One region of the Companilactobacillus halodurans genome, then DNA from elsewhere that is predicted to be linked to it. Evidence: predicted binding sites of a transcription regulator. Region 1 holds the regulator's gene; each other region holds the start of a gene.

Region 1 (8,202 bases):
TGATTAGGGTAGGGAGCGTTCCTAAAATTGTTCCGGCAAAGCCCCACAAGACGATAACTTGATAGTGTTGTAATAAATATTCTAATGGTTTAGATAAGACGCCGATTCCGACAATCCCACCGATTCCTACCGGCAGAAAATAAAGGAAGTCGCGTTTGAAGTTTTCACGGACGTGTGCCATAAAGCTTAAGAGTCGTTCATAGATTCCTAAGATGGCGGCTAAAACGCCACCTGATACTCCAGGAAGAATGAAACCTAAGGCAATCACGATACCTTTGATAAATCTACTTAAAAAATTATCTTGTTTTGTTTTCATTGGCCCTCTTTAATAAAAAGTCGTTTAAATTAAATTATCAGATTCATTAGATTAAGGCAATAAAAAAATAGACTAAAGAGTCTACTTATGAATTGAAATCTTCCAATTCAATCGACTTTTCGGTCCATTCTTCTTCAATTTTATCTTGTTGCTGCTTGTTTTCATCGAGTTCTTTTTGCAAGTCGGCCAGTTTGCTATAAGAAGTGAGATTTTCATCTTTAGTCATTTCTTTTTGAATAGCAGTATTTTTGTCTTCGAGTTCAGTCAATTGTTTCTCTAATTCATCAACTTGGCGACGTAATTTGCGTTCTTGTTTTTGTTGCTCTTTAGATTGTTGATATTCAACTTTCTTTTCACTAACAGTTGAAGACTTCTCTTCTGACTCTTCAACAGGCTTGTCAGTGGTTTTTTCTAAGTAGTAGTCATAATCCCCAAGATAGATTTTACTGCCGTTAGAACTGATATCAACTATCCTATCAGCTAGGGTATTTAATAAATACCGGTCATGGGAAACGAAGAGGACAGTTCCAGCAAAACTCTTCAAGGCGTCTTCTAAGACTTCCTTACTGTCAATGTCCAAATGGTTCGTCGGTTCATCCATTACTAAGAAATTATCATTTTCCATAGATAGTTTAGTCAGCATCAAGCGAGCTTTTTCACCACCAGATAAACCAGCAACAGGCTTCAAAACGTCATCGCCGCTGAACAAGAAAGCACCTAATTTATTTCGAATAACTTGTTCATCTAAACGAGGATATAGGTCCCAAATTTCATGCAAAACATCTTTTTTAGGATTTAAACCTTTCAGATTTTGATCGTAGTAACCAATTTGAACATTGGCACCAAATTGACTAGTTCCTTTGATCATAGGAATCTTGCCTAAAATAGATTTAAGAAAAGTTGATTTACCGATACCATTAGGTCCAATAATACCAACACGTTCACCTTTTTTTACATCCAAATTGATAGGCTCAGACATGATTTGATTGTCATAACCGATTGCGGCGTCCTTAACTAGTAAAACATCATTGCCACTTTCCTTGTCGATATCAAATGAGAAGTGGACTGAGCCTTGGTCACTACCAGGCTTATCCAAGACATCCATGTGTTCCAATTTTTTCCGACGACTTTGAGCCATCTTGGTAGTTGAAGCACGAACGATATTTTTTTGAATGTATTCTTCGGTTTTTTTGATTTCCGCTTGTTGTTCTTCGTAATGTTTCCAAGCAACCTCTTGATTTTTCTTCTTTTCTTGAAGATAGAACGAGTAGTTACCTGAATAACGAGTTGAGGAATGTTGATTGATTTCAACGATTTCCGTGACAACTTTATCGAGGAAGTACTGGTCGTGGGAAACGATAACTAAAGCCCCGCGATAGCCCTTCAAATAATTTTCTAACCATTCGACCGTATTGATGTCCAAGTGGTTAGTTGGTTCATCCAATAACAAGATATCGTGGTGTTCCAAAAGCATCTTAGCCATCGCCAAGCGAGACCTCTCGCCACCAGATAAAGTTGAGATTTGGTCATGCCAAACTTCTTCGTCAAAGCCAAAACCCTTGAGAACGCTGCGAATCTCAGATTGATAGCCATAACCATTTTCTTGACGGAAAGTCGTTTGCAAACGGTCGTATTCTTTTAAAATTTGATCGTAGTCGGCTACGGTTGGATCTGCTAATTTTTCTTCCAGTTGGTGCATTTCTTTTTCCTGCTTTTTCAAGTAGTCGAAGACGTGCTCCATTTCTGAGAAGATTTCGCTGTCACTATTCAAACCAGAATCCTGAGCTAGATAGCCAATATTAGTATCTTTTTTTAAGGCAATATTTCCACTATTGTAGCTTTCTTGGTCAGAAATGATTTTTAAGAGAGTTGATTTGCCAACTCCGTTGCGGCCCACTAATCCAATTCGACTGTTGTCTTGAATTTCAAAACTAACATTTGAGAAAAGTTTTTTGGTACCGAAATTTTTCGTAATATTTTGTGCTTGTAATAGAATCAAGTTTATAACTCCTTTATATCTTCACAATTTTATCATTAATTAAGAATTTGTGCCTTTATAGGATTAACGTGTTGCGTTTTTTATGATTTTTATTTAGTATAAATGTTAGTGAAATGACACACATATGGTGGTAAATTATGACAAAAACAACAGTTCCAAACGCAACGATAAAGCGTTTACCAATTTATTATCGATATTTCCAATTTCTCAAAGATGAGGGCACAAAAAAAATCTCTTCTGGAGAACTATCAGAAGGGGTTAAAATCGACAGTGCTACAATTAGACGTGATTTTTCATATCTAGGTGCACTTGGAAAACGTGGTTATGGCTACGATGTCAACGATTTGGTAGCTTTTTTTAAGAAGCTTTTAAATCAAGACAAGAGAACTAACGTAGCCTTAGTTGGTGTAGGTAATTTAGGTAACGCCTTACTAAATTATAACTTTTCTCGAACAAATAATGTTCGAATCGCGGCAGCTTTTGATATTAATAAAGAAATTGTCGGAACAGTTAAGAGTGGAGTTCCAGTTTACGATATCAGTGAACTTAAAGAACAACTCCATCTTCAACAGATTGATGTCTGTATTTTGACAGTTTCTTCTAACGCTGCCCAGACAACTGCTGATATTTTATCAGATGCTGGAGTTCGTGGAATTTTGAACTTTACACCAGTTATTATCAATGTTCCAAGCAGCATCCGCGTTCACTATGTCGACTTGGCAAATGAATTGCAGACGTTGATTTTCTTCTTAGACCGTGATAAATCGAACAAGATAGAAGAATCATCAGAAGAAACAAATTAATTTTTTGGGGGAAATTTTTATGAGTGAACCATTATTCTTAAAGCCAGTATTCCATGAAAAAATTTGGGGTGGCAGAAAACTAGAAACAAAATTTGGATATGACATTCCCGAAGGTTCAATTGGCGAGTGCTGGGCTATTTCCGGACATCCACACGGCAGATCAGAAGTCGAAAACGGAGAATTTGCCGGTCAATATGTTGATGACCTTTGGAAAAACCACAAAGAACTATTTGGCAATCCTAAGGGAGAAGTATTCCCATTATTGACTAAAATTTTGGATGCTGAAGCTAGTTTATCTGTTCAAGTACACCCAGACAATGAATATGCTGCTAAGCACGAACATGAACTAGGCAAGACAGAATGCTGGTACATCATCGATGCTGAACCAGGTTCATACTTGATTTATGGGCACAATGCTAAGAATAAACAAGAACTAGATCAAATGATCGAATCCGGAGATTGGGACCACTTGTTAAGAAAAGTTCCAGTTAAAAAGGGTGAATTCTACTATGTACCAAGTGGAACAGTTCACGCCTTGAACAAAGGAATCATGGCATTAGAGACACAACAAAGCAGCGATACCACTTATCGTCTGTATGATTATGACCGTGTAGATAAGACCACAGGCAAGAAGCGTGATCTCCACATTAAACAGTCAGAAGATACAATCATTGTGCCTCATAAAGACCCACAATTAGATATTGAATCAAAACAAGTTGGTAAAAACAAATTTACAACCTTTGTAAAACCACCAATCTCACCATTCTTCTCAGTCTATCACTGGGAAATCAAAGAACCAGCAAACTTAAAACACCAAATCGGTAAGTATACACTAATTTCAGTCCTAGATGGAACTGGAAAGATTACCGTAGATGGAAAAGATTACGACTTGAAGAAAGGCATCCACTTAATCGTACCAGCCACAGTTAGTGAATGGACCTTGGATGGAGATTTGGATATTATTGCATCTGAATCAGGCGAAGCCTAAGAGAGTGAAGGTGGGGCGACCAGCTCCCGGAGGATAGCCTAGCTTCCCGAATTACTCGCGCTTTTTGCGAGTGATTTGGGAGGCGTAGCTATCTTGTAGGGAGTTGCCCCACCGTAACTCGTTTCCACTATTAAATAGAAAGAATGGTTATTCAATTAACCAATTTTGGTTATTAAATTCTTTCACCCACATCTCATAACCAAAACCCAAATTCTAATAATAAAATCAAAAATAATTCTAAAATACAGAATACAGGAAAATAAAATCCGTATATTCTGTATTTTTTTACTTCAAAATAAACTAAAACAAGAACAATCTTTACACTTGCTTCTGTAAATGTTCGTATAAATTAATAATATGAAAGAAATTTTAATTTGAAATCGTTAACATTTTCCATTTTAAAGAAAAGTCTTCTATAATTAAAATTAAGTTACTTCAAAGGAGAATTAAAATTGCAAAGACAACGGTTTTTTCGAATTAGTCTAGGATGGCAAATCATCATTGGTTTGATTCTAGGTATTATTCTTGGACAAGTATTCTACCAGAATAAGGCTGCTATCCAAGTCATGCAGAACATTGGAACAATGTTCATCTCCATGATTCAAATGATTGTTTTACCAATTGTAATATCCTGTTTGACAGTTGGTATCGCCAATATGGGTGATATTAAAAAGTTGGGCCGGATTGGATTAAAAACTTTAATATATTTTGAAATCATGACCACACTAGCGATTATTATTGGTATTATCGTCGCTAATGTTACTCACCCTGGTACCTTTATTGACATTCACAGTCTAAAAGGTTCGGATATTAGTCAATATACAGCGAGCGCTAAATCTGCCAAACATTCGGGTATTTGGTCGATATTGATGAGTATTATACCAACTAACGTCTTCGCCTCACTCGGCAAGGGTGATATGTTGCCTATCATCTTCTTCTCAGTCTTCTTTGGCCTCGGAACAGCTTCAATCGGTAAGCAAGGCCAAGTTATCGTTGATTTGTTGAATGCCGTCGCTAATGTTATGTTCAAGGTCACTAATTGGGTCATGCGGACAGCTCCTATTGGTGTCTGTGCGTTGATTGGTGTTACAGTCGGTGAAATGGGATTCGGTTCCTTGAAGCCGTTGCTGCTCTTTATCATTATTGCCTATGCCACAATGGCGTTTTTCGTCTTTGTCGTTATGGCAATCGTGGGACATATTTTCCATGTTAAGTTTTATGAATTATTCAGAATTATTGAAAATGAAGTCACTTTGGCCTTTACTACTGCCAGTTCAGAAGCAGCTTTGCCAAAGATGATTGAAAAAATGCAAAAATATGGTTCTTCAAAGGGAATCGTTTCATTCGTTATTCCAACGGGGTATACTTTTAACCTTGATGGATCAGCTATTTATCAATCTCTTGCTGCCTTATTCTTGGCTCAAGCCTACAACATCAATTTGACCCTTGGGCAACAAATTACCCTTGTTGTGGTATTGATGTTAACATCTAAAGGGATGGCCGGAGTTCCCGGAGCATCGTTTGTCGTACTCCTAGCCACGGTATCGACTATCGGTGTGCCAATGCAAGGTTTGACCTTCATTGCTGGGATCGACCGTCTTGTAGATATGGGACGTACCGCTGTTAACGTTGTCGGTAATTCTCTTGCAACAGTTATTATTGCTAAGAGTGAACATGAATTCGATGACGATAAGCGTCAAAAGTACGTTGCATCATATAAGCGTGGGGATTAGTTAACTCCCTGTGATATAGACGATTTAAACACATAATTGGAAGTTGCCAAACTCGACTTTCAAGCATTAAAGAAAAAGCTACTAATTCGTATTTTGAATTAGTAGCTTTTTTGGTCTGCATCAAAATGTATTGGGGGGATTTTTTTCTAGAAGCAACTTAGAATGTTTATTCTCAAGAATAACTTAAATAAGGTTTCGGAATAATTTTAAATTCTGAAACTTTATTTTTTTAAATCAAATATTTTATAGAAAGTCAAATTATTAGCTCCGAAATTCAATCTAAATATTGAAAAATATTTTGCAAATATTGACTATTATATATTAAATCTCATGATATAATTCTTTTAGTAAAATGAAAGGGGATTCATAATGCACAAGTCAAATAAATTTTATAAGATATTATTTTGCTTGGTTATGATTTCTTTTTTTGCATGCCTTTTTATGAGTGATAAGTCCAGTGAAATTCAAGCAGACACCTTGGATTCTCCAGTTGCTAATTTGGACTTAAAGGATGAGGTAACGGTTGTACCCAAACATGAGCCAACCGATGATGTTAAGAAATTCTTGGGAATCTGGTTGACTTCAGGATACAATCTACAACCGAATGCGAATACTTATGTCGTTGAAAATAACACGACTAAACTCTATACCGATCAATCGAGATCCTTTGCTACTTTTTTGCTGACGGCTACATCTTGGGCCCACTATCAATGGTACGAAAGTAGCGATGGAAAAACTTGGTCAGAGGTTAAAGAAAAAACGGCGGGAATAAAAAGAATCTTACTTTGACACCGACAGAAGTGGGGACAAAATATTATCAACAAAAAACAGCGTGGTATATGTTTATTTCAGCATTATCGCCAACGGTTTGGTCACAAGTTGCAGCGGTCCACACCTTAGATAGCGACGTCGATGTTGATGATTTAACAGTCACAACTGATGATGATTATATCTATAATCAGACTTCAGATATCACGACGACTTCGACTTATGCCAGAGCACATGTGAAACCAGAAAACTTTACGGGGACGATTAAGTGGAGTATTGATAAACCAGAATTAGCAACTATTGATGAGGAAACTGGTTTAATTACGGCTAATAATCGTTCACAAAGTGGTGAAGTGACCGTTACGGCAACAGCTGTCAACAGTTCCAATAGTGCACCCAAAGAAGCTGAGGCGAAATTAATGGTTGGTGGTGGTTTGGAAGATCAAACCGTTAATGTCGGTGAAAAAGCTACTTTTGCTTTAATGGGAAATATTGGTGAATTCGAAGAACAAGAGGATTTGAACTACTCAATTCGTTGGTTTAAAGAAGATCCAATCACTCATGAACAATCAGAAATTGAAATTGGCAAGAATTCAGTTGCCCATACAACCGATGCAACCACGCTTGATGATGATGGAGCTGAATACTTTGCCCACATTGAAGCAAAGACCAATGGTAAGACTTACGAATACGATACTAACAAAGCTAAATTACATGTCTTGTCAACAGAAGGTCCGACAATTGAATTAGATGAGACTATCAAGAACAATACCTATGACAATAACAGTGATACCGAAAAAACGATTTATGATGTTATCAGTCAAGATAAGGTAGTTTACAATTCCACCATCACTAATACTAGTAATGGTGCTCGGCTCAAGGATGCCACCTATACGGTGCCATTACGATCAGATACAAAAGTTAACAAAGTTTTGATCGATGGCGAAGAGACGAATGATTATTCAGTTACTAGTGGCAGTGGGGAAGATGATTTAAAAATTAAGAACCTCGCTTTTGGAATCAATCAAAGCCATGAAATTGAAATTCAAACGACTGTCAGTGACGTCAACAGTCGTGAGAGCTTCCGGTCCAATGCTCATATAGAAGGAACTGATGATAATGGCAATACCGTCAAGAAAAGTGGCGATACTAGGACTTTAAACTTGATTACCAATAAACTCGAATATCAAGTTAATGATATCGATTATGGAACCATTAAACCAATTGGGAATGAGAAAGTTATCTATCGTCAAGATGAAACTAATTGGCCAAATAATATTATGAACGTTGATGATATGAGAAGAAGTAAATCAGGCGTGCAATTATATTTGAGTCAAGCTGCCGATTTTACTGATGATAGTGGCAATGTTTTACAAGGACATCTCAAGTATTACGATGATGATGGTGAAGCTGATCTTCTCAATAACTCCATTCTTGTTTCCAACTCTACCAGTGGCCAGGGAATGAACTCATTAAGCTGGCGTGCTGACAAGGGTGTGTTACTGGAAATGGATAATAGGATGATGAATGCTTCTGGAAATTACCATACTAAATTAAATTGGACTTTTGTAGATAGTCTTGATGAATAAAATTAG
Region 2 (8,202 bases), on a different contig from region 1:
AATTAAAAAATCACTGTCAGAAACATGTTGTTTTAATGTATCCTTATCAATTAATTTATCATCAGTATACATATCAATCGTTAAGTCAGTTGCCTTCAATAAGGAAACTGCTTTATCGGGAATTTTTCCCGCAATAAAAACCTTTGCCATAATTAAAACCTGCCTTATTTAAATAATTTATTTACTTATACTATGATAATTATGGTCCTTAAAGTGCATTCTAACAAGATTTTAAATTCAAAAAAAGTAGTACCTTAATTTCAATAAAGATGGTGAAAATGTTATAATTCTTTTAGAACATATGTTTGTAAATCATCAATGGATGCCCAGTGCATCCCTTTTTTGACGGGAGGATTATTCAGATGACAAATGAAAGGACCTACATGGCTATTGACTTGAAATCATTTTACGCATCAGTGGAATGCATTGCCCACGACCTTGATCCATTAAATGCTAATCTTGTCGTTGCCGATAATTCTCGAACTGACAAAACAATTTGTCTAGCAGTCTCTCCTGCTCTAAAAAAGTTTGGGGTTCCTGGTCGTCCACGACTTTTTCAAGTTGAACAAATCGTTTCTAAACTCAATCATAAAAGATTATTAGAAAATTCTCGTCATCATTTGACAAAATATTCCTCAATCAATCGTCAGCACTTATTAAATTCACCATCGCTAAAAATTGGCTATAAAACTGTCAAACCAAGAATGAATTTTTATATGCACAAAAGTACGGAAATTTACGGTATTTACCTGCGTTTCATTGAGGCAAAAAATATTCATGTCTATTCTATTGATGAAGTTTTAATGGATGTGACTGATTATTTAGCGACACATAACATAACTGCTCACACCCTAGCTAAAACGATTATCCAGCAAATTCAATCGGAAACTGGTATCACGGCCACAGCAGGTATCGGAACTAATCTCTACTTAGCTAAAGTAGCAATGGATATCGTTGCTAAGCATATTCCAGGTGATAGCGATGGCGTTAGAATCGCACAGATGAACGAATTGCAATATCGAAAACTTCTTTGGGCTCATCAACCATTAACTGATTTTTGGCGCATTGGTCGTGGCTATTCAAAGAGACTTGAGAATTTAGGATTACACACCATGGGTGACATTGCTCGGTGCTCGTTAGGCAGTTTATCAGATAAAAAGAACGAGGAAATCCTCTATCAAGAATTTGGTAAAAACGCCGAATTGATTATTGACCATGCTTGGGGACATGAGACGACGACTCTTGCTGATATTAAAAACTATCGCTCAGAAGATCACGGTCTCTATTCAAGTCAAGTTTTGATGAAGCCAACTTCTTATGCAGACGCTTTAAAAATTGTTCGTGGCATGAGTGATACTTTAGCTTTAGATTTGGTTCAAAAAAAATCTGTCATTAACCAAGTAGGTATTATCGTTAATTACGATATTACTAGTCTCCAAATAGACAATAGTTTTACTGGCCAGTTGGTAACTGACTACTATGGAAGAAAGGTTCCTAAACCAGCTCATACTAATATAAAATTGGATAGTCCAACTTCATCGTCTGCTGAATTGAGCAGCACCTTCAAAATGCTCTATGAAAGATGCACTGATTCTAAGATGCTGATAAGACGAATCACATTAACAGCAACCAATCTGATTGACGAGAAAAAAGCCAAACAAAAAACTACTTTCAAGCAAACGAATCTTTTTGAAGATACTAATGAGGAAATAATTCAAGATAAAACTGCTCAAACTAAGCGTCAACAAGATAGAAAAATTCAAGAAACTATTTTAAATTTACAAAGGAAATTCGGTAATCGCAACGTCATCGTCAAAGCATCTGATCTTGAAAAGGGTTCAACCACAATGGAACGTAACAATCAAATTGGAGGTCATCACGCCTAATGGATGAAAAGAAATTAATTGAACAAAAGATTTTTAACGATACCTCAGCTTATAACGATATTATGAATCTTCCTTATCAACCATCTAAACGCCATTTGCCAATGCCAGAATTAGACCGAGCTGCCCAATTTGCGCCTTTTGGAGCTTTGGAAGGATTCAAAGGATTGATTGAAAAGAAGACTCAAAGCTATCGCCGAAAAAAATATACAACTGCTGATGAAGAGGTTTTAATCAAACGTCAGCTTGAGTACTTAAGGAAAAATGACAAGACAGTCGATGTTAATTACTTTAATGAAGTTTCTGGTTATTATGAGCATCTAAAAGGCCATTTGAAATCAATTAATTATCCAAAAGGTATCGTTATGTTTGAAAAAACCAAAGTTATTATCGTCAATATTCGTTCCATGAAATTAATTTAAAAGGATGTCCAAAAAGTGGGCACCCTTTTTTACTAACAAAACTTTTTCATAAAAAAAGTCCAAACAAGTTTTTACCTGTTTAGACTATAATTTTTATTTCAGTAACTTTTCTAAAACGTTCAAAACACCTTCATCATTATTAGAATCAGTGAAATGATTAACCGCATCTTTAACTTTAGAAACAGCATTTTCCATGGCGTAACCATAAGGAGTCAATTGCAACATCCCTAGGTCATTTTCGTTATCGCCAAAGGTCATGATTTCATCGTCAGCAACATTGAATTTCTTCTGCAATTCTTTCAATCCCACAGCTTTATTGACTGTGTTATCACTGATCAATTCAGTATTATAACCTGAAGTTTGACTGGCAAGACCGACCGGCAAAGCCTTTCGTAGATTGTTCATCATACTATCAAAATCAACATGATTATTAAAAGTAACCCCAATACTAGTAATCTTATCCTCAAGACGTTTAGCAGTTACTGTTGGTAAATCTACTACCCGTTTCAAGTGATTATAGTAACGATAAGTTAAATCATAAGCAGCTTGGGAAATTGTTTGGTCCACATAAGCTGACTTGACGCCGACAACCAAATGTTCAGCGATATCAGTTGGTTCAAATTGATGATTAATAATGTCTAAAGTTTTTGCCACGGCATCCTCTGGAATTGCTTGAATCAACAATGGTGCATTCTCACTGTATACGACAGCTCCGTTTTGTGAAACAAAATCCATTTCTGATTTGAATTCATCAAATTGATTTTGCAAACGTTGATATTGAGAGCCACTAGCGGCCACTACACGAATATTTTTCGAACGCAGTTGTTCTAAAATCTTTCCAAAACGTTGATGATTATAAGTGTTTTTATCATTTAAAAATGTTCCGTCCATATCAAAAGCGACTAGTTTAATGGCCATTTTATTACCTCTCTTCAAAAAATAACCATTTAATCATATCATAAGTCGCTATTAATGAACTAATACTTAATTTATAAAACTGCTTCTAAAGCTTTAGCAAATTCTTGTGCATTCCCGACAAAGTAGTAATCTGAGTAATTGAATATTTGGGCACTGGCATCAGTATTAGCTGAAATAACCACTTTAGCATTGGAAATACCGGCTGTGTATTGAACTGCACCTGAGATACCTAAGTTAATCAACAATTCTGGAGCAACTGTTTGACCACTTTGACCAATCTGGTCATCAATCGTGAATTAGTCTAAGTCAGTTAATGGTCGTGTGACACCAACATTAGCATGTAAACGTTCGGCTAATTTCTCAGCGGTCTTAATTGCAGCTTCAGAATTATTGCCTCGACCTAAAGCAACGATTCGGTCAGCGTCGACGACACTATCACTTGTCTTAGGTGGCAAAACCTGACTCTTAATTTCTAGTTGAGCATCTTTTTGCCATGTGAGATTGGAAATGTACTCAACTTGTAAACTTTCATTATTCTTCTTCTCGGCGGAAAAGACATTGGGACGCGCTGTGGCCATCTGTGGTTGGTGATTAGGAATCGTGATATCGCACATGATGTTATCGCCATAAGATGGTTTAGTTTGAACTAAGAGGTCGCCTTCAAAACTCAAGTCAAGACAATCAGCAGTCAAACCAGTTCTCAATCGTGCTTGCAATCTTGGAGCAATTGAACGTCCAACAACAGTTGCTGGGAAAATAAAAGTATTCGGAGTTCCCTTTTGTTTGATCAATTGATCTAAGGCATTCGTAACTTCCAAATCGTCGCCACTAGCTAAGTCATCATCTTTGATAACCAAAATCTTATCAGGGCCGTATTCAGCCAAGTCATTTTCCAATTTGGCGGATTTTCCTTCAATCAAAATTACGACAACTGGGTCATGACTGACTTGATTCATTTTTGTAATCAATTGATAGGTTACCGGATTGATCTTTTGCAATTCAGTTTCGGCAAAAATCCAATTTTCCTTAATCACTGTCATTTTATTCATCCTCCGTCAAAACATTTTGTTTCTTCAAAACTTCAACTAATTCCTTAGCTGCATCAACTGGGTCGTCGGCCAATTTATGACCTACCTTGGCAACTTTTTCAGGTGAAGAGATTGAACGAACGATTGTTGGTGAACCAGCTTGACCAACTCGTGAATCTTCCAAACTCAAATCACTAGCGTGCCATGTGGTAATTGGTTTGTCGAAACTCTTAGCAATTTCAACGACATTCGTATATTCAGGTTGATTGATCGTATCCGTTACAGTAACTAACAAAGGCAATTTAGCGGTGATTTCTTGAGCAACTGTTTCCAGATTACGTTTGATAAGCAGTTTATCAGCTTTTGGCTCAATGCTATCAGCGTAAGTAACTTGAGAAACTTGCAACAACTCAGCAATGATGGGACCAACTTGGCCAGTATCGGCATCAACTGACTGTTGACCAACTAAAACTAAGTCCACGTCGCCAATTTTTTCAATTGCTTTACCTAAAACATAACCAGTGGCTAACGTATCAGCTCCAGCAAAAGCTCGGTCAGACAAAAGAACTGATGAATCAGCACCTAAAGCTAAGGTCTCTTGCAAGGAAACGGCAAAATCGTCTGGTCCCATAGTTAAGGTGATGACTTCTCCACCGACTTTTTCTTTGATATCTAAGGCAGTTTTCAAGGCGTGCAAATCATAAGAATTGATGACTCCACCTAATCCACGACGGTCGATATTTTTAGTTTTTTCATTAATTTTGACATTAGTAGTTTCTGGAACTTGTTTAATGCAGACAACTATTTTCATATTTTCCTCCTAGGCACGATTCTTTGCTTCTATTAAAGCAATCTCTGTTCTCATTTTTTCAACAGTACCTTCAGCGATTTCCATAGCACGAGCATCCCTGATTAAATGTTCCACAGGATAATCCAAACTATAGCCGTAACCACCTAAAATTTGTAAGGCATTGTCACCTGATCTAACAGCGCTGCGACTTCCATAAGCCTTAGTCATAGCAGCTTCTTCTTCATAATCCTGACGATTATCTTTTAACCAAGCAGCTTTTTGATATAACAATTTGGTTGTTTCTTTAGCAACAGCAATATCAGCGACTTTACGTTGAATTCCTTGCATTTGGATAATTGGCGTATCAATGGCTTTTCGGTGCGTTGCATAATCAGTAACAACATTGAGCTCATGTTCCATAATTCCCGTTAAGACAGCGCCCATCAATACACGTGCATCATTATGAGCACTGTCGCCGATTTCCTTACCCATACCAACTTTACCGAGCAAGTGATTTTCATCGACTTCAATATTATTCATAACGATTTCGCCAACTGGAACACCAGTCAAGCCTAAGAAGTTTTCTTGTTTACCGAATTCAAAGCCAGGCATATCTTTATCAATGACGAAAAATGATAATTCTTCTGGAGCTGTTTTGACTAGAACGCAATAAATCTCAGCCAAACCACCATTAGTAATCATGATTTTGTCACCATTGATAATCCACTTGTCGCCTTTTTTTTCAGCGTGGGAAGTAATGCCTAGAGGATTAGAACCACCACTTGGTTCAGTCATTGAAAAAGCAATGATTCTAGATTTAGCTTGTGGTAAATATTCATCTTTTAAAGCTTGATTACCATATTTAACGATTTGGTCAACTGACTTAAAGTGACCTTCTAAGGTAACAGCCAAACTGGCATTTCCACGCGCAATCTCATTGATCATGGCCGCCGTCGTTTCACCATCGAAACCGGCACCGCCATATTCTTTTGGCAACATCGTGCTCAAAAAATCATATTTTTTAATTTTTTCTAATAAGTCATTCACATATGAACGAGTCCGATCGATTTCCATATCATAGGGAGCAACTTCATTTTCAGTGAACGACTTCACCATTCTCAGTAGTATCTCTTTACTTGTTTGTTTTTGATCCATTAGAATTCTCCTATATGTTAAAATTTTCACATACGATTATAAAAAAATATCCAAAGGATATTTGCTACTTTTAATTTTAAGATACTTTTTTAATGTTTTAAATATAATTATTTTATATATTTATTAATTAAAATCAGTAGTTTATTGAAAATATTTTTTATTTTTTTGATTATTATTTTGATTTTGAAATTTCTCCTACTGCCCCAAGCACTAGAGACGCTTGGCTTCACCAAATGTAATCGATTACAAATGGTTGAAAGCAATTACAGTTAATATTTTTTCATCAAATGTTATTGACATAGGCATAGAATTTTATAATAATAATAATCACAAAAAACTTATAAACGAGGTTCATTAAATCATGTTAAATACCCGGGGCAAATTCTTTAGACTATCATGTATTACCCTGAGCACAACAATTCTACTAAGTATCACTCCTAGTATCCAAGCGTACGCTGCTGATATTGCGACTGAGGAAACGTCTGATATCAACCAAACAAAAAACGATTGGACACCTTCATCAGGTGGAAACGTGACAGATGATTTTAAAAATAGTGACAATAACGAATTAGGTTATGCTGCTCACTTCCATATTTTTGCTAAGGAAGCTAACCTTTCGACGCATACAAATGGTAACCTAGCCGTTGCTAATTTATCAGGTGATGCTGGATTCGGTACCAACATCAAAGATGATATGGGAAAAGTTGAAAAAGATATTTCTTATATTCAAAATGGAATCAAGTTCTTTTGTTTCTAGCAATGGCGATCGGACTAATAAAGTAACTTTCGGTACAGACAATGACGTTTTACTATCTGATACTGAAGAATTGATGGTCAATACATCAACTATCAGTCACCTTACTAAAGATGAAGTTTTCCAAGACCAAGGCAACAACACCTACATTGACTTTGATTCATACTTTAACGTTTTAGCTCAAAAATCACAGGCTATCACGCAAAGAGATGCTCATGACAAATTAAACGATAAAAATTTTGCTGAAGACATCAATAACCGTGTCATTGAATTAGATGACTACACTCCTAATAAGGAAAACAAAATTGCTTTTGATTTAGATAGCAGCGTTCTTGAAAAAAGTACGCCTTTGAAAATCAAAGGACTTTCATCAGAAGCTGGTGGAACAAATATCGTTATCAACGTTGATTTGAAAGGTAAATCTAGTTACGATATGAAATCACAGATTCAACTATTCTATACTGATGGAAACAGTACTGATCCAACTAACCGTCCTAATCATGAAACAGAATATTTTGACGACAATCACATTCTTTGGAACTTTTATGACAGTTCACAAGCAGATGGCGTTTATCGCGGAACAATTAATTTTGATGCACCTTTCCAAGGTAGCGTCCTTGCAACTAGTGCAACAGTTACCGTTAATCATAACTTAGATGGAAATATCATTGCTGAAGTGGTTAATGTTAAAGGTGAAACGCACCGTTGGGATTATCAAAATGACTCTTCATATGATGAAGCTGTTGATGAAGACAAAAATCCAGAACCAACAAAACCAGATATTGATGAAAGTGACGAAGAAGATTTTGATGAAGATTTAAGTACAGATTCAGGTAATGAACCAGATACAGATGATGGAGAAAATTCAACTGACGACTCGAATGAAGAAGATGTTGACTCAAATACTGATTTAGATACCGATGAAAACGAATCAACAGAAGACCCAGACGGAAAAGACATTGAACCAGACACAGATACTGACTCAAGTTCTAACCCTGACACTGATCAAAAACCAAATACAGATTCAAATTCAGAATTACCAATTACAAACGGCTCCTCTGAAAGTAGTTTTGGTCAGGAAACAACACCCAAAACACAAAGTACCCGCTCTTTAAGTACTGGAAAAGCTTTGCCAAACGTATTAGAAACTGTTCAAAATGATGTTGCTACACCAAGTTCAACTTCCAAAAACAGTTCAGGACTCTTCCCTTCAACTGGTGGCACAAGTGGATTGATTGCTTCCATTTTAGGA
Region 3 (8,202 bases), on a different contig from region 1:
CGGATAGGGTACTTTGAAAAAATATGAAAGGAAAGTTTGCCGAAATCATGTTATCCCTACTTGGTAATTTGATTGGGCTATTGCTTAATAGGCAGTAGACTGTCGCTTTTTGCGTTGAGCTATTGATTAATGGGATAATTATAATCCTTATTGTCGGTAGTTCCTCTGATAATAAGGATTTTTTTTATATCCAAAAAGGGGAATGAAAGATGGAAAATAATGATGTGAATAGGTCGTTGAAGACCCGTCACTTATCGATGATTGCGCTTGGTGGTTCAATTGGAACTGGGCTCTTTGTCGCAAGTGGCTCGTCGATTTCAACAGCTGGTCCAGGAGGAGCTTTGATAGCTTATGTGGCTATCGGTATCATGGTGTACTTCTTGATGACTAGTCTAGGAGAAATGGCAACATATATGCCAGTCTCTGGATCGTTCGCTACATATGCAACAAAATTTATCGACCCTGCTTTTGGGTTTGCGCTAGGTTGGAATTACTGGTTCAACTGGGCTATCACACTGGCAGTCGACCTATCTACAATTTCTTTAGTAGTTAAGTATTGGTTCCCAAGCTGGACTTCGTGGAAAATCAGTTTGACGTTCATGATAATCCTCTTGGTAATTAATTTTATTTCGGTAAGTTCATTTGGAGAAACAGAATATTGGTTGTCATCAATCAAGGTTACCGCCGTTATTATCTTCTTGATTGTTGGTATTTTAAGCATTCTTGGTATTTTAGGTAATCAAAACTTTGTCGGATTGACAAATTATTCATATAAGAAGGCACCTTTTGTCGGAGGAATACCGGCAATCCTAAGCGTCTTCGTCGTTGCTGGGTTCTCATTTCAGGGAACTGAATTGATCGGTATCACAGCTGGTGAATCAGCAACGCCAGAAAAGAGTATTCCTAAGGCTATCAAACAAGTCTTTTGGAGAATCCTTCTATTTTATATTTTATCAATCGCTGTTATTGGTGCCTTGATTCCTTATACAAGTCCTAACTTGTTGGGTTCAGGTGCTGGCGATATTGCTATCAGTCCATTTACGATTGTCTTTAAGAAAGTCGGGATTCCTTTAGCCGCTGGAGTCATGAATGCTGTAATTTTAACTTCGGTTATTTCAGCTGCTAACTCAGGTCTTTATGCTGCTAGTCGGATGCTTTGGTCAATGAGTAAAAATGGCATGGCACCTAAGGCTTTTCAAAGAACTAATGGTCGTGGGGTTCCCGTCTTCTCACTTCTTTTGACAGCGCTAATTGGAGCCATCGCGCTATTTACAAGTTTATATGGCGACTCATTTTATGAATTACTAGTTGCTGCTAGTGGGTTGACTGGATTTATCGCTTGGCTGGGAATCGCTTTTTCCCATTACCGCTTCAGAAAGGCTTACCTATATAAGGGATACAGTCTCGATGATTTGAGATACAAGGCTAAGTGGTTCCCATTTGGTCCAATTTTAGCCATTATCTTAGGTATCATTATTATTTTGGGTCAAGATGTTCGTTCAATGGTTAATTTCAACTTTGGACGTTTATTGATTAGTTACAGTGGTTTGATTATTCTCTTTATTTGCTGGGCTTACTACAAGATTAAGCATAAGACTAAGTTCTTGAAACTTGAAGATATCGATGTTGAGCAAGAAAAGAAGGATAATCATTACTAGTTGAAATTTGTGATGCTTTAAACTATTATTAAAGATGAATATAACGCTAAAAGAGTGCCTACTCACAAACCCTTCAGAGAGACGATGGTCGGTGTGAATCGTTAAGGTTTTTATTCCAGCATTCTATGGTAACGGGTAATTCCGTTCGGTTTGATCCGATAAAATCTGAAAGTGCAGTGTATTTGCATACGCTGAAACTGGGTGGTACCGCGAATAGTCGATTCGTCCCTTTATTGGGATGAATCGGCTATTTTTTATGCGTTAGTTTTTATCAAAACTGTTTACTTATGTGGCACAGTTAAAATATAGGAGGTTGGTCATGTTAGACATTAAGTTGATTAGAAAAGATCCAGATTGGATTAAGGATAAATTAGCTTCACGTGGCGTTAAGGCTGAAGAAATCGATGAATTGCTTTCATACGATGAAAAGCGTCGTGACTTGTTAGTTAAGACTGAAACATTGAAAGAAAAGAGAAATAAGGTTTCTCAAGATATTGCAACAAAGAAACGCAACAAGGAAAGTGCTGACGATGAAATTGCTGCTATGAAACAAGTTGGTAGCGATATTAAGTCAATCGATAGTGAACTTGAAGAAGCTCAAGAAAAGATGAATTATATTTTGGTTCGTCTTCCTAATATTCCCGACGATTCTGTTCCTGTTGGACCTGACGAAAGCACTAATGTGGAAATCAGAAAGGTTGGCGCTATTCCTAAGGAAGGCTTCAAACCTCGCCACCACTGGGATATCGGTGAAGAACTAGGAATCTTAGACTTTGAACAAGCTACAAAGGTTTCTGGTAGTCGTTTCGTTTACTACATTGGTATGGGTGCCAGATTGGAACGTGCAGTTTATAATTTCATGTTGGATCAACACCAAAAGGAAGGCTATACCGAAGTAATTCCTCCATACTTAGTTAACAACGATGCTATGTTTGGTACTAGTCAATTTCCTAAGTTTACTGAAGACGTTTATACCGTAATGGTCGACGAAAACCCATTGACTTTGATTCCAACTGCTGAAGTTCCATTGACGAACTACTTTGCTGATAAGATTTTGGATGAAAAAGACTTGCCTAAGTATGTCACAGCTCTAACACCTTGCTTCCGTTCTGAAGCTGGTTCTGCTGGTCGTGATACTCGTGGTTTGATTAGAATGCACCAATTCAACAAGGTCGAAATGGTTAAGGTGGCAAAGCCTGAAGAATCATACGACGAATTGGAGAAGTTGACAGCTAATGCTGAAAACATTTTGCAACAATTAGGACTTCCATATCACGTTATCGTTCTTTCAAGTGGGGATGCAAGTTTCAGTTCTGCTAAGACTTATGACCTTGAAGTTTGGATGCCTGCTCAAGACAAGTATCGTGAAGTTTCAAGTTGTTCAAACTGTCTTGATTTCCAAGCTCGTCGTGCTCACATTCGTTATCGTGATGCTAATGGCAAGACTAGATTGGCTCACACATTGAATGGTTCAGGACTAGCTGCTGGTCGTACAGTTGCTGCAATTCTTGAAAACAATCAAAATGAAGACGGATCAGTAACAATTCCCGATGTTTTAGTACCATATATGGGTGGCGTAACAAAAATTACTAAAGAAAATGCCAAATAGTTATTGACCTAAAGCCGATAAATTGATAAAATTTAATAGTTCTGTTAAAGAGCTATTGAATTATTCCGGATTAGCTCAGTTGGTAGAGCATCTGACTGTTAATCAGGGTGTCGTCAGTTCGAGTCTGACATCCGGAGTTATAATACTTAGGAAAACCTAGGTGTCCAATAAATTACATCTAGTTCAAAGAATTAGATGTAATTTTTTTATAGGTTTTTCTTTATTTTTGCCGTCTTAGCTCAGTTGGTAGAGCATCGGTATCGTAAACCGGCGGTCACAGGTTCAAATCCTGCAGACGGCATAGATAATGAAGTGAAATATCCTTCCAAGTAAACGTTGAGTAATCAACGTTTACTTTTTTTTTGCAAAAAAACACGATAACCAATCTTTTGATTATCGTGTTTATTACTTTAATTAAATTATTTTATTTGGTTTAAAGCATTTTGAACAGCTTCTTTAATTGCCTTACTTGAAGCGGAAGCACCAGAAACTGTATCAACATCAGTTGAGTTCTTCTCAACGATTTCTTGAGGAAGTTCTTTAACAGCTTTCAGTCCGTAATCGTCAGATTCGCTTTGTTTCAAAATTTCGATATTTTCGATATCGGATTTATTTTTGGCAGTGACCCGAACAACGATTTCATTGCCCATGCCAGCAGTTGACTTGCCGATATATTGGTTAGCTTTAGTTTCAAAATGTTCTTCACCAACATCAGAGCCTAAACCAGATTCGTGAACGCTAGCTGAAGAATTGGCATCAGTTTGGACTGTTTCAACTTTAATTTCAGGTTTCTTTTCGGCAGCATTTTCACCGGCAATTTTACCGAAGATTAAATTCTCAGCTAGGTTGCTGCCACCGTTATACTGACGTCCCATCAAACTGCCCAATTCACCAGCAGCATAGAGATGTGGTATAACGGCGTTATCATTGTCGACGACCTCAGCCTTGGAGTTGTGAACCGGTCCACCTTGGGTATTCAACAATCCTTGGACCATTGCCAAAGCGTAATAGGGACCATCGTTATCAAAGGCTGTTAGAGTTTTTGCATCACGGTTATAAGCATAATCGTGTTTTATCTCGGCAAAATGATTGAAGTCTTTAATCGTTTCTTTTAGTTTATCAACTGATACATTCATTACTTTACTTAGACTTGCTAAGTCGTCAGCTTTAACGACTGCCTTTAAAAATTCTGGATAAGGAGCATTCTTGTCGTTTTTCAATTCATCGTATTTCTTTTGATCGAAGACGACGTAAGGGTGGCGTTGAGCATTTGGGATTCTCCAATTGCCGTGATCTTTGATGTGTCCATGTCTATGGATTTCATTTTCATCGAAGTAACGAGTTCCATCGTCTCCAACAACAATCAAGCTGCCTTGATGGAAGGCTGGCCAATCGAAGGGAAGAAATTGCGAACGTTTGCCGTCAGCAGGCTTTGGAGTTAGGCCATGAAAGATGCCATATGATTCATAGTTGTTCATGTTGTAAAGTTGAGCACCAACTTCGCTAGCCATCTTAACGCCGATACCTTTGTTATAAAGCGAACCGATTGGGTTCAAACTAGTTTCACCAAGATAGTTTTCAACCATCTTGTGGTTATTTTCAAAGCCACCTGTTGCCAATACGACGCCGTTATTTGCACGGACGTTGAGCAGTTTACCGTTACGCTTGATTTGAACGCCGACGATTGCCTTAGTTTCAGGGTTTTGAATCAAGTGTTCTGCTGGCGTTTCATACAAAACGTCAATTTTATCAGCACGGTCTAAAACTTGTTGACGAAGGTTCTTCCAAAGGGCTGAATCAGCGACACCTTCGTGAACAGCAACTAAATCATGAGTAGCTTGACCACGAAATTCGGGGTATTCGTGAGCCATAAAGTGCAAGGCTTTTGAAACCGGTGAGTCAGGGTGTTTTCTCATGATAAATGGCTTAACGCCCAAATATTTTTCTAAGTAATCAGGGATATTATAAAGTCCCTTAACATAAGTCTCCATTAAATCTTTATCGTATGATAAAGGAAATGCAAGGTCTTGATAATATTTTCTCAAGTCATCTAAGTTAGAACCTGAAGAAATAACTTGACCAGCATAACGGGTATTTCCACCTTCATGACCCTCTGGAGCAGAGTCTGTAATCAAAACTTTACTATCGTTATCCGCAGCAAATCTAGCGGCAGATGCACCTGCGCCACCAAAACCTAAGACAATGACGTCATAACTTGCATCCCATTTTATTTTTGAATCCTCAAACATTTAATTCACTCCATTTCCTCACAATGTTAGGATTAATATACCGCTAATTTGTGATATTGTGAATAAGTTCCCTTTGTCGAGAACGACAATTAGAGCTATCATGAGAGAGCTTGCAAGTGTTTATCTATTTTGAAAACGAATTGAGGATTTTCCATGGGATTAATAAATAAGAGCTATTACGCTTTAGGAACGCTGATAAATTTATCAGTCGCAAAACCCAGTAGCATCGATGATTTAGATGCTGGTTATGCGCTGATTCAAAAGTTTGAAGATAAATTAACTGTCAATCGAAAGGAATCTGAGGTCATGTCGATTAACCACCAAGCAGGTAAAAGACCAGTCTCAGTTTCGCTCGATACTTATAATTTGATTAAAAGAGCTGTTTTAGTCAGCCAAAAGCACTTAGGCTTCAATGTTGCTATCGGTCCCTTGGTCAAGCTGTGGAAAATTGGCTTTAAGGGTGCCAATAAACCAAGCGATGAAGATATTCAAGCACGTTTGAAAATTATTGATCCAGAAAAAATTATTTTAGACGATGCAAAACAATCCGTCTTCTTACAAGAAAAGGGTATGGAGATTGATTTAGGTGGTATCGCTAAAGGCTATATTGCTGATGAAATTAAAAAATTGTGGTTAAAACGAAATGTCAAAACCGGAATTATTGATTTAGGTGGCAACGTCTCATTAGTAGGACCAAGTCTACATGAAGATGGTTTGTGGAATATCGGCGTTCAAAATCCTCTTAAACCTCGTGATGTTTCATTAGGAGTCTTACGTACTCCTGAAAAATCGATTGGTACTTCAGGAATTTATGAGCGTAAATTAGTTGTTGACGGTCATGAATATCATCACATGTTCGACTCAAGAACTGGTTATCCGATTCAAAATAATTTAGCCAGCGTCACGATTGTCAGCGATAAATCTATCGATGGCGAAATTTGGTCGACCTTAGGATTTTATCAAGGTATTGAAAAAGGCAAAGCGATGATTGAAGCTCAACGAGGGATTGAGGCTGTTTTCATAACTAAAGACTTGGAAACTGTTGTAACTAGTGGCTTGAATAATTTCAAACTAATATAAGTATTTTATATATTACTAATATAAAAAAGTATATTGATTTAATTAGTGAAACATTTTACAATGAGCTTGGGAAATTAATATAAATGGGATGATTTTTGATATGAATAAATTTATAGCAATTGTTGGATCAAATTCAAAGAAGTCGACTAATCGTGAATTATTGCAGTATATGAAGCAACATTTTCAGACCAGTGCTGAAATTGAGTTAGTCGAAATCAAAGGGTTGCCACTCTATAAGAAGACGCCTGATCAATTCGTTCCGCAACGGGCTAAAGATATTGCCAAAAAAATTGTGGATTCAGATGGCGTTATTATTGCTACACCTGAATATGACCATTCAATCCCCGCAGCTTTATCCAGCGCTCTAGCTTGGTTGTCATATGGCATTCATCCATTCGTGGATAAGCCAGTGATGATTACTGGAGCTTCTTATGGATCACTGGGTTCATCACGAGCTCAATCGCAACTGCGCCAAATTTTAGATTCACCTGAACTAAAAGCTCGCATCATGCCAAGTTCGGAATTTTTGTTAGCACATTCATTGCAGGCTTTCGATGAAAAGGGCAATTTAGCAGATAAAAAGGTTTCAAAACAACTTGATGGACTCTTTAAAGACTTTTTGCAATTCGTTAATATCTCTAAGCAATTAAATAACGCCAGTGATATCAACAAGCAAAAGGCAAAAGATTTCTCATGGGATAAAGATTAGGAGGAAAAGATATGAAATTAGTAGGTATTGCCGGTTCAATCGCTGAACAATCATACAATCGGACTTTATTGAAGTTTATTGCAAAACATTTTGAAGGTTTAGTTGATATCGATGTCTTAGATATCAATGACGTACCAATGTTTTGCCAAGATGACGACCAAACTAATAGTCCTGCTATTCAAGATTTGAATAAGAAAATCAGTGCTGCTGACGGAGTTATCATTGCTACTCCAGAACACAATCACAGTGTCCCTGCTGCTTTAAAGAACGTCATCGAATGGCTCTCATATAAGATTCATCCTCTGGATGGAAAGCCAGTTATGATTGTTGGAGCATCCTATCACTCACAAGGGTCAGCCCGCGCACAGTTGCATTTGCGTCAGATTCTTGAAGCTCCTGGTGTTAATGCAGTTGTTTTGCCCGGAAATGAATTCTTGTTGGGTAATGTCAAAGAAGCCTTCGATGAAAATAATGATTTAAAAGACCAAAGAACGATTGATTTCTTACAGACGACCTTGCAGAATTTCATCAAATTTGCTCGTGTCATCAATATGATTGGTACGACAAACGATTATGAAGATGAAGATCTCAGTGCCAAGACTGGTACCGATACTACGGTCAAAGGTGTTGAGATGAACGACGACGATTGGCTCGACAAGGCTGCTAAAAAGGTCAATGCAGTTGAGGGTAATAGCTACGTCAAACTTGACAGTGGACTTCTAACAGTCAATCAGTTGAATTACTTCTTGAAGACGATTCCTCTAGAATTGACTTACGTTGACGAGAACAACCAATTTATTTATTACAATAGAGCTCTACCAACTGAGAAGATGTTGGCTAAGAGAACGCCTGCTCAAGTTGGAGATAGTCTTGATAAGGTCCATCCCGATATAAAGC
Region 4 (8,202 bases), on a different contig from region 1:
TAGAGGCGAATGCATAGGTGAGAAGCGGGCGCTTCTGCTTAATCTCAACAGTTATTAACTATATCAATAGATCATGTAAGTGTCAATACTTTTATTCAAAGTAAAATCAAGCCTACAACTCTCACTAGACGATTCGACTACCGTTCAATACATTTTATATCTATAAAGCTTGGTATATTAATATTCTGTTGGTCTCTTATTTAATTTTAACATTTTCATTTCTCAAAAGGAATTATGATAGCTGGAATAATTATGAAAAGAGTATTTAAATACAGTTATTATAAATTAGGATGTGAGAAATCATGAGTAAAGTAAATAATTTCATTGAATTAGTTGAAGCAATTTCAACAAATGAGCCCAAAATAGAAATCAAACGAAATATCACCGTTAATTATCCACTGATTATATCTCCAAATACTAAATTAGTTGGAATTCCTCAAGAAAATAAATCCTTGCCTGCATTAATTTTTCAAGATAGCGATGGAATTGGCGTGACACAAGACAACCAAATTTCTGACTTATCAATTTTAGCACCTAGTGAAAAAAGAGCTATCTTCTCTGCGAGCTTTTCAGAAGATTTAGGCCATTTTGAATTTAAAAATTTAACGCTCTCCGGTCAATTTTCATTCATTGCAAAGTCCCCCACTAAAACCGCAGATTTAATTTTAAATAAAATCAACATTCTTCAAGCCGATGCCAGACATTATTTAGAACAACCACAAAAATATGGGGTTAATGTTTTGCAAGGTGCTTTGACAATTTACAATTTTAATTCAGATAGTTCTAGTTTATTGACAATTGAAGCTACAGATATTTCTATTGGACAAGAAAATAACCCTGTCTTTGGTTCAGGCGTTTTCATCGCTGGTTTTGGCGACAATGGTGGAAAAGTCAAAGTCAAAGAGCTGCAAACAAATGAGGTTCATTCAACTGGTAAAATTCCCTTTGGCGTTGCCGACTTGATCACTGGTGCTATTTTTATTGTCAATGGTGCCTATGCAAGTTCTGTAATTCAAAGCGGAAAAACTACTACTTACGGCGTCAATGACATGGTACTTGACGCTTGGGGAGAAGTCGACAACTGGGTCGTAAACGATACCGTCACTTCTTACGGACCTTCTGGAATCGGCTTCGTTAATTTTGGCACTTTCAAAACTTTCACTGCTAAAGCTCCAATCGAAACTTATGGACTTGGGGCTCGAGCCTACAATCAATATGATGGAACTTTGGAAGAAGGACACTTTTCTTCCATTAATACATTTGGCGATGGCTCCATCGGCATTCAAATTTCCAAAAAAGTTGGTTCGATTTTTATCGATGGAGATATCAAAACCAATGGAGATACTGGTAATTCACTCGTTAAAGGAATCAACGTTAAACTTCCTGCTAATGCTCTTAGTATCAAAAATGGCGGTGAAGTCAAAAAATTAAACATTCACGGAAACATTGAAACTTTTGGTAAACAGATCACATCCCTTGTCGCTGACAGTGGTGCAATCGTTCATAATATCAAAATAGATGGTCAAATACTTGCCCACGGTGAAAATTCAGAGACAACTAATATTTCATCAGAAAGTACTTTTCCATATATTTAATAACTAAATTTATTTAACTTAAAACATCAAACAGTCGCAACGATTTTACCGACGGTTTGATGTTTTTTTAATAATTCTAAGCCATCAGGAATTTCTGCAAAGCTGATTTCTTTTGTTATCAAGGGATCAACTACACCTTGACTGACTAATTTAACTAAAGAATCAGCCATAACGCCTAAATCATCCAATTGACTCGGTGTTTTTCCTTGATGAGCACCACCTAAATTCAAACTCAAAACGCTTTGTCCCTTTGCACTCAAATTGTAATGAATAATGTCAGGGACATTTAAAATATCAACTACAGCACCATTATAAGCTAAGCGGTTTAAATCCCTTTGAGACTCAATTCCACCAACATCATTAATGATTACATCTACCCCAATACCCGATGTAATCTGCTTAATCATTTCATCAGTATCCTGATTCTTATAATCGATAATATAATCGGTACCAATTTTTTTAACAAAATCTTTTTTCTTTTCAGAAACAGTTGTAATTACTGTCAAACCAAGGTGTTTAGCTAATTGAATAGCAATACTACCAACTCCGCCAGCTCCAGCATGAATTAAAATAGTCTTTTTCCCAGTCAAATTCATCTTTCTAAAAATAGCTGCATATGCTGTTAACCCACTGCATAAGATTGCCGCTGCACTTTGATAAGTGACATTATCTGGAATTTTTCCTACTATATTATACTTAGCTTTGGCGTATTCAGCATACACGCCATTTTTTGTTAAATCATCGTGGAAGAAAACTCTTTGTCCAACTTTAAAATCTTTAGGGTTAGTTTTACCAACCTGAACTATTTCACCGGCTGCATCTAATCCTAAGACATGGGGATAGCTCCAATTAGGATTATGACCCTCAGCCATTTTATAATCGACAGGATTTAATCCAACTGCATGCACTTTGATTAAAATCTCATCGTCTAGGATTTGGGGCTTTTCCATTTCTGATATTTTAATATCTTCAATTTTATTTTGATTTGAATTTATCGTTAATGCTTTCATTCTATTCCTCCAATTAATAACTGATGAATTTAGATTAGCACTGTCATATCAATTAATTCAAACATTTCAAGATAAAAAAATCCTCGGATTATTTAGTAAGTTTACTTGCTTTACCAAAAATTCGAGAATTTTTATTTTTATTCAGTAACCTCTTTTAAGTCACTTTTATTCTTTTTAACATCATTCTTATCGCTTGAATCATTTTCAACTTCATCGAAGTTCCATTTCTTTTTGAGGTAGAAGTAAAATGGAATACCGACAGCCGTAACAACGATACCAATCATAGTTGTTAAGAATTCAGTAAATAAAGTACAGACTAGAATAAAGGTTCCACCAATAATTGCAACAATTGGAATGATTGGATATAGCGGAACTTTGTAAGGACGATACAAATCTGGTTTTGTGTGACGGAGTTTAATAACAGCGACAAACGCCATTACATAAAAAATCCAGATTACAAAAATCAGCATATTGGTAATTGCATCAAATTGGCCTGATAGCATCATTAAACAAGCAATGGCCAATTGAATAGCCCCGGCTGCCCAAGGTATTCCTGCTTTATTTAATTTTGCAAAAGTATCGCCAAATGGCAATTTGTGTTCTTTACCCATAACATAAGGAACACGCATACTTGTCATTGTATAGCCATTCAAACCACCATAAACAGAAATTAAAATACCAATTGTAACTAATTTACTTCCCATGTCGCCAAAGATGGCAGTTGATGCATCTGAAGCAGCATTCAAATTACCGGAAATTTGGCCGAGAGGCAAAACAAACATGAAGACGGCATTAACTAATAAATAAACTATCATGATAACGGCAATCCCAAGAGAAATTGCTCTTGGCAAATCTTTACGCGGATTTTTCATTTCACCTGAGATATTACCAACGTGAATCCAGCCATCATAAGCAAACATAGTAGCTAAGAGTCCGTTACCAATGGCTGCAATAAAGTTACGATGTGGACCTGCAACAACAGGGAACAGCGAGAAATCAACCGGTCCTTTGTGCAAGAATCCAAAGAGTACTATCAATGCTAATGGAATCAGTTTAGCAACTAATGAAATTGAAGTGACGCGTCCACCAACTTTAGCACTGATCCAATTCAGGGATGTAACTGAAAGTGCACTTAAAACTGCTACCGGAACTATCCAAGCATTCGAGAGTGTGAACAAATGTGCAAATTGAGTCCCAAATGCAATTGAGATAGCGGCAACATTAGCTGGGAAATAAATGATTGCTTGGGCCCAGCCAGCCATAAAGCCCCAGAATCCTCCATAACTATGTTCAATGTATCTTGTTAAACCACCTGTTTCAGGATATGCTGCAGCTAATTCGGCTCCCGTAAGACCAGCACAAATGGTAATAATTCCACCTATCAACCAAACCAGCATCGTCAAACTGACGGAACCAGTGTAATTGGTAACGGCTGAAGCTTTGAAGAAAACTCCAGTACCGATAACAGTTCCAGTTACGGTTGCAAAGGCGGGAAAGAAGCCAATTGTTTTCTTTAAACCAGTATCTTGATCGCCCATAATATTAACCTCCAATACAAAGAGAAACATCCATTTTCGTTTTTTAAAAAAGAAGAGATGTTGCACCTCAGGATGCAGCATCTCTTGTTGTCTTCAAAAGTTCTGTCTAGCCGATTCCCCCATCAGCTTCAACTGGTTTGAAGAAGTGGTCGATGATTTCTGATACTCGGCCCAAATCAACGTTACCACCAGATACCATAGCAACAACTTTCTTATTCTTGAGCCATCTGTCATCAATCTTATGTGATTCAAGAGCTGCAACTGGAAGTGCACCGGCACCTTCAGCAACAACCTTTGTTCTTTGTAGCAAGTCTTTCATTGCTCCAGCAATTTCATCTTCATTAACAAGAACAATTTCATCAACTAATTGACTAACAATTGGGAATGTAATGTCACCAGGTGTAGCAACATCCGTTCCATCAGCGAGTGTAAAGTCATCGTGATGTTTTGTAATCTTACCAGCTTTAACTGATGAATACATGCCGTGAACGTTTTCTGATTGAACACCAACAATGTGAATTGATGGATTAAATGATTTCAAAGCAACTGCGATACCTGAAATCAAGCCGCCACCGCCGACAGGAACGATAACTGTATCTACATCCCAAATATCATCTAGGATTTCCAATCCAATTGTTCCTTGTCCAGCAATAACATATTTATCATTAAATGGATCAACGATTGTCTTTCCTTCACGTTCAGCACGTTCACGCATCCATTCGTGGGCATCATCAAAAGTTGCTCCGTGAATATCAACTTCAGCACCGTAGCCACGTGTTGCATCACGTTTCATTTGTGGTGCTTCATCTGGCATAACAACTGTTGTGTCGATTCCAAGAAGGTGACCTGTTAAAGCAACACCTTGAGCGTGGTTACCAGCAGATGCTGTAATAACGCCACGGTCACGCTCTTCTTGACTTAAATGATTAATTTTATTGTTAGCGCCTCTGAATTTGAATGATCCAGTCAATTGCATGTTTTCTAGCTTTAAGAAAACATCGCCACCAACAATATTTCTACTCAAAAACATTGATTGTACTAAAGGAGTCTTACGGGCATATTTACCAACAATAGCCTGAGCCTCTTGGATATCGTGAATATCTACCATAGTATTAACATTTACGCCTTTAATCATTTTTCTACCTCACCAATTTTTTATTTTAATTAACGGATAGTTCTTTCAAATCTGTAAATGGAACATCTAATGAATCAGCTAAGCCTTTGTTTGTAACTTTACCCTCATAAATATTTACACCAGAAGCTAATGCATCATCATCCATGATTGCTTGATCAATTCCCTTATCAGCAATTTCCAATAAGTAATCGATATTGCCTTTTGCCAAAGCCATTGTAGCTGTACGTGGTACAGCACCAGGTTGATTTGGAACAGCATAGTGAATGATTCCATCTTTAACGAAGATTGGGTCATCAATTGTTGTTGGGTGGTCAATTGTTTCAACAGTTCCACCTTGATCAATTGCGACATCAACAACAACGCTGCCTGGTTTCATTGATTTAATCATGTATTCTTTAACCAACTTAGGTGGTTTTGAGCCTGGGATTAAAATTGTTGAAATAAAGACGTCAGCATCTTTGATTTCTTTAGCCAAGTTTTCTTCATTTGATTTAACAGCACGGAAGTTTTGGTCAGCAAACTTCTTTTGAAGTTCTTTGATACGTTCATCCTTTAATTCAATGATTACAACTGAGCATCCCATACCTAAAGCTAATTCAGCAGCATTTGTAGCAGCATTACCACCACCAAAGATAACTACGTTACCAGCTTCGATTCCTGGAATTCCTGGTAATAGAATTCCTTGTCCTTGGTGTTGAGCTTCAAGATAATAAGCTCCCATAATCACAGATCTTCTACCGGCAATAGCACTCATAGGTGCTAATAATTCCAACTTGCCATCTTTAACAATCGTTTCGCCGCCAATAGCTGTTGTTCCAGCTTTCATCATAGCTTCAACTGTTGGTTTAGATGATGCCAAGTGTTGGAATCCCCAAACAATCTTGCCTTTTGTAAAGTATTGATATTCTTCTGGATCTGGTTCCTTAACTTTAACGATTAAATCAGCTTTCCAACCATCAGCATGGCTAACTAGTTTACCACCAGCTTCAACATACTCATCGTTAGAAAATCCAGCACCAACTCCGGCGTTCTTTTCAACAAGAACTTCATTTCCGGCATCGACCATTTTACGAACATTTTCTGGAGTAGCCGCTACACGGCCTTCTCCTTCTTTTTGTTCCTTAATAATACCAATTTGCATACTCACACGCTCCCTTTGTGAAGTCTATAACTATTTCCTTACAAATGCATGATAACGCTTACAAAAAGAGCTGGCAACGCCTTTTTTTACTTCACAAACTGGGATTTTGGAGGTATCCACTGGTAAGATTGGCTTCCAGAAATCCAAAAAAACTTTGATTTCACAATTATCACTTTTTGATTAATATATAATTGTTATATTTATATCAATATAAATAAACAACTGTTCATAAATCGTGAACAATGTTGCTATATCGCCTTTTAGATACTATTTAAATTTAAAAAGTACCTCTGGTCCTTTTTTTAATTAATTTAATTCTCAAAAATTGACTGAAATTTTTGAAACTAGTTTTTATGTATAAACATGTCAAACAGCTTAGATTGCTCATTCTTTAACAAATTTTAATTCAATTAAAAAAAGCCTAATCACGTTTTTTACGTGGTTAGGCTTAAAAAATTTAACTTTTATTTGACTTTATTAATCTTCACGACTGAAATTACTAATATCAGCCACAACACTATTAATGAACATCTTAGCATTTTCTGATGAAGAATCATCTTGACCGTACTTTCTTACAGAAACGGTAGCATCTTTAACTTCATCATCACCAACAACAACTGTGTAAGGAATCTTCATTGTTTGAGCGTCACGGATCTTGTAACCCATCTTCTCATCACGATCATCGATTTCAGCACGGATATTCTTAGCACGTAATTCTGAAAGAACATCATTTGCATAATCTGAGTGAAGTTTATCATTAACTGGAATAATTCTTACTTGTGTTGGAGCTAACCATGTTGGGAATGCACCCTTGTACATTTCAATTAGGTATGCAATAAATCTTTCCATAGTTGAAACGATACCACGGTGAATCATAACTGGACGGTGATCTTCACCATCTGAACCAACATATGTCAACTTGAACTTCTCTGGTTGCATGAAGTCTAGTTGGATGGTTGACAATGTTTCGTCATTACCTAGAGCTGTCTTTGTTTGAACATCAAGTTTTGGACCATAGAATGCAGCTTCACCTTCAGCTTCGTAGTACTTAAGACCAAGGTCATCCATAGCACCCTTAAGCATTGATTGTGATCTATCCCACATTTCATCATCATCGAAGTACTTCTCTGTGTTAGCAGGGTCTCTGTAACTTAGACGGAATGAGTAATCTTTGATATCGAAGTCTTTATAAACTTCAACCATCAATTGTAGTGTACGTTTGAATTCTTCTTGAATTTGATCAAGAGCAACGAATGTGTGACCATCATTTAATGTCATTTCACGAACACGTTGCAAACCACTCAACGCACCTGATTTTTCATATCTGTGCATCATACCTAATTCAGCAATACGAAGAGGCAAATCTCTGTATGAACGGTTGTGGTGCTTGTAAATTTGAATATGTGAAGGACAGTTCATTGGACGAAGTTCTAGCATTTCGCCATCACCCATATCCATTGGTGGGAACATGTCTTCACGATAGTGTGCCCAGTGACCTGAAGTCTTATAAGCATTTAAGTTCATAAGGATTGGTGTATAAACGTGTTGGTAACCCCAAGCAACTTCCTTATCAACAATGTATCTTTCAATAACACGACGGATTGTTGCACCATTTGGCATCCAATATGGAAGACCGGCACCAACTTCTGGATCAACGAAGAACAAGTCAAGATCACGACCAATAGTTCTGTGGTCACGTTCTTTGATTTCTTGACGACGCTTCAAGTCAGCTTTTAGGCCATCTTCTTCATAGAAGGCTGTACCATAAATTCTTTGAAGCATT

Evidence for each region. The regulator Rex, encoded in region 1, represses fermentation and respiration genes when NADH is low (regulators of the CRP and FNR family bind a similar motif). The targets are predictions, from matches to a motif close to TTGTGAANTANTTCACAA.
Region 2: a site for Rex is predicted at 6,211-6,228, ahead of FHL05_RS01410 (acyl-CoA dehydrogenase family protein). Genes of this name have one in related genera too.
Region 3: a site for Rex is predicted at 5,573-5,590, ahead of FHL05_RS01455 (FAD-binding protein). Genes of this name have one in related genera too.
Region 4: a site for Rex is predicted at 6,435-6,452, ahead of ald (alanine dehydrogenase). Genes of this name have one in related genera too.

The regions. Positions count from the first base shown of each region.
Region 1 is NZ_VDFO01000009.1:55,022-63,223, reverse strand. Features, by position in the region: gene FHL05_RS03530 (DUF368 domain-containing protein) at 1-316, opposite strand, end outside; gene FHL05_RS03525 (ABC-F family ATP-binding cassette domain-containing protein) at 402-2,315, opposite strand; gene FHL05_RS03520 (redox-sensing transcriptional repressor Rex) at 2,453-3,118, shown strand; gene manA (mannose-6-phosphate isomerase, class I) at 3,138-4,106, shown strand; gene FHL05_RS03510 (cation:dicarboxylate symporter family transporter) at 4,559-5,839, shown strand; gene FHL05_RS03505 (hypothetical protein) at 6,281-6,628, shown strand; gene FHL05_RS03500 (hypothetical protein) at 6,625-8,196, shown strand.
Region 2 is NZ_VDFO01000003.1:67,739-75,940, forward strand. Features, by position in the region: gene FHL05_RS01380 (2-hydroxyacid dehydrogenase family protein) at 1-150, opposite strand, end outside; gene FHL05_RS01385 (Y-family DNA polymerase) at 363-1,886, shown strand; gene FHL05_RS01390 (hypothetical protein) at 1,886-2,305, shown strand; gene FHL05_RS01395 (Cof-type HAD-IIB family hydrolase) at 2,399-3,223, opposite strand; partial or broken gene FHL05_RS01400 (electron transfer flavoprotein subunit alpha/FixB family protein) at 3,295-4,272, opposite strand; gene FHL05_RS01405 (electron transfer flavoprotein subunit beta/FixA family protein) at 4,265-5,062, opposite strand; gene FHL05_RS01410 (acyl-CoA dehydrogenase family protein) at 5,072-6,196, opposite strand; gene FHL05_RS01415 (hypothetical protein) at 6,558-6,953, shown strand; gene FHL05_RS01420 (collagen-binding domain-containing protein) at 6,901-8,202, shown strand, end outside.
Region 3 is NZ_VDFO01000004.1:486-8,687, reverse strand. Features, by position in the region: lysine riboswitch at 1-130, shown strand, start outside; gene FHL05_RS01475 (amino acid permease) at 210-1,658, shown strand; gene serS (serine--tRNA ligase) at 1,978-3,267, shown strand; tRNA gene FHL05_RS01465 (tRNA-Asn) at 3,332-3,404, shown strand; tRNA gene FHL05_RS01460 (tRNA-Thr) at 3,496-3,568, shown strand; gene FHL05_RS01455 (FAD-binding protein) at 3,687-5,516, opposite strand; gene FHL05_RS01450 (FAD:protein FMN transferase) at 5,670-6,596, shown strand; gene FHL05_RS01445 (NADPH-dependent FMN reductase) at 6,697-7,305, shown strand; gene FHL05_RS01440 (NAD(P)H-dependent oxidoreductase) at 7,317-8,202, shown strand, end outside.
Region 4 is NZ_VDFO01000011.1:27,993-36,194, forward strand. Features, by position in the region: gene FHL05_RS04110 (hypothetical protein) at 303-1,595, shown strand; gene FHL05_RS04115 (zinc-binding dehydrogenase) at 1,622-2,605, opposite strand; gene FHL05_RS04120 (APC family permease) at 2,743-4,143, opposite strand; gene tdcB (bifunctional threonine ammonia-lyase/L-serine ammonia-lyase TdcB) at 4,250-5,278, opposite strand; gene ald (alanine dehydrogenase) at 5,304-6,419, opposite strand; gene thrS (threonine--tRNA ligase) at 6,897-8,202, opposite strand, start outside.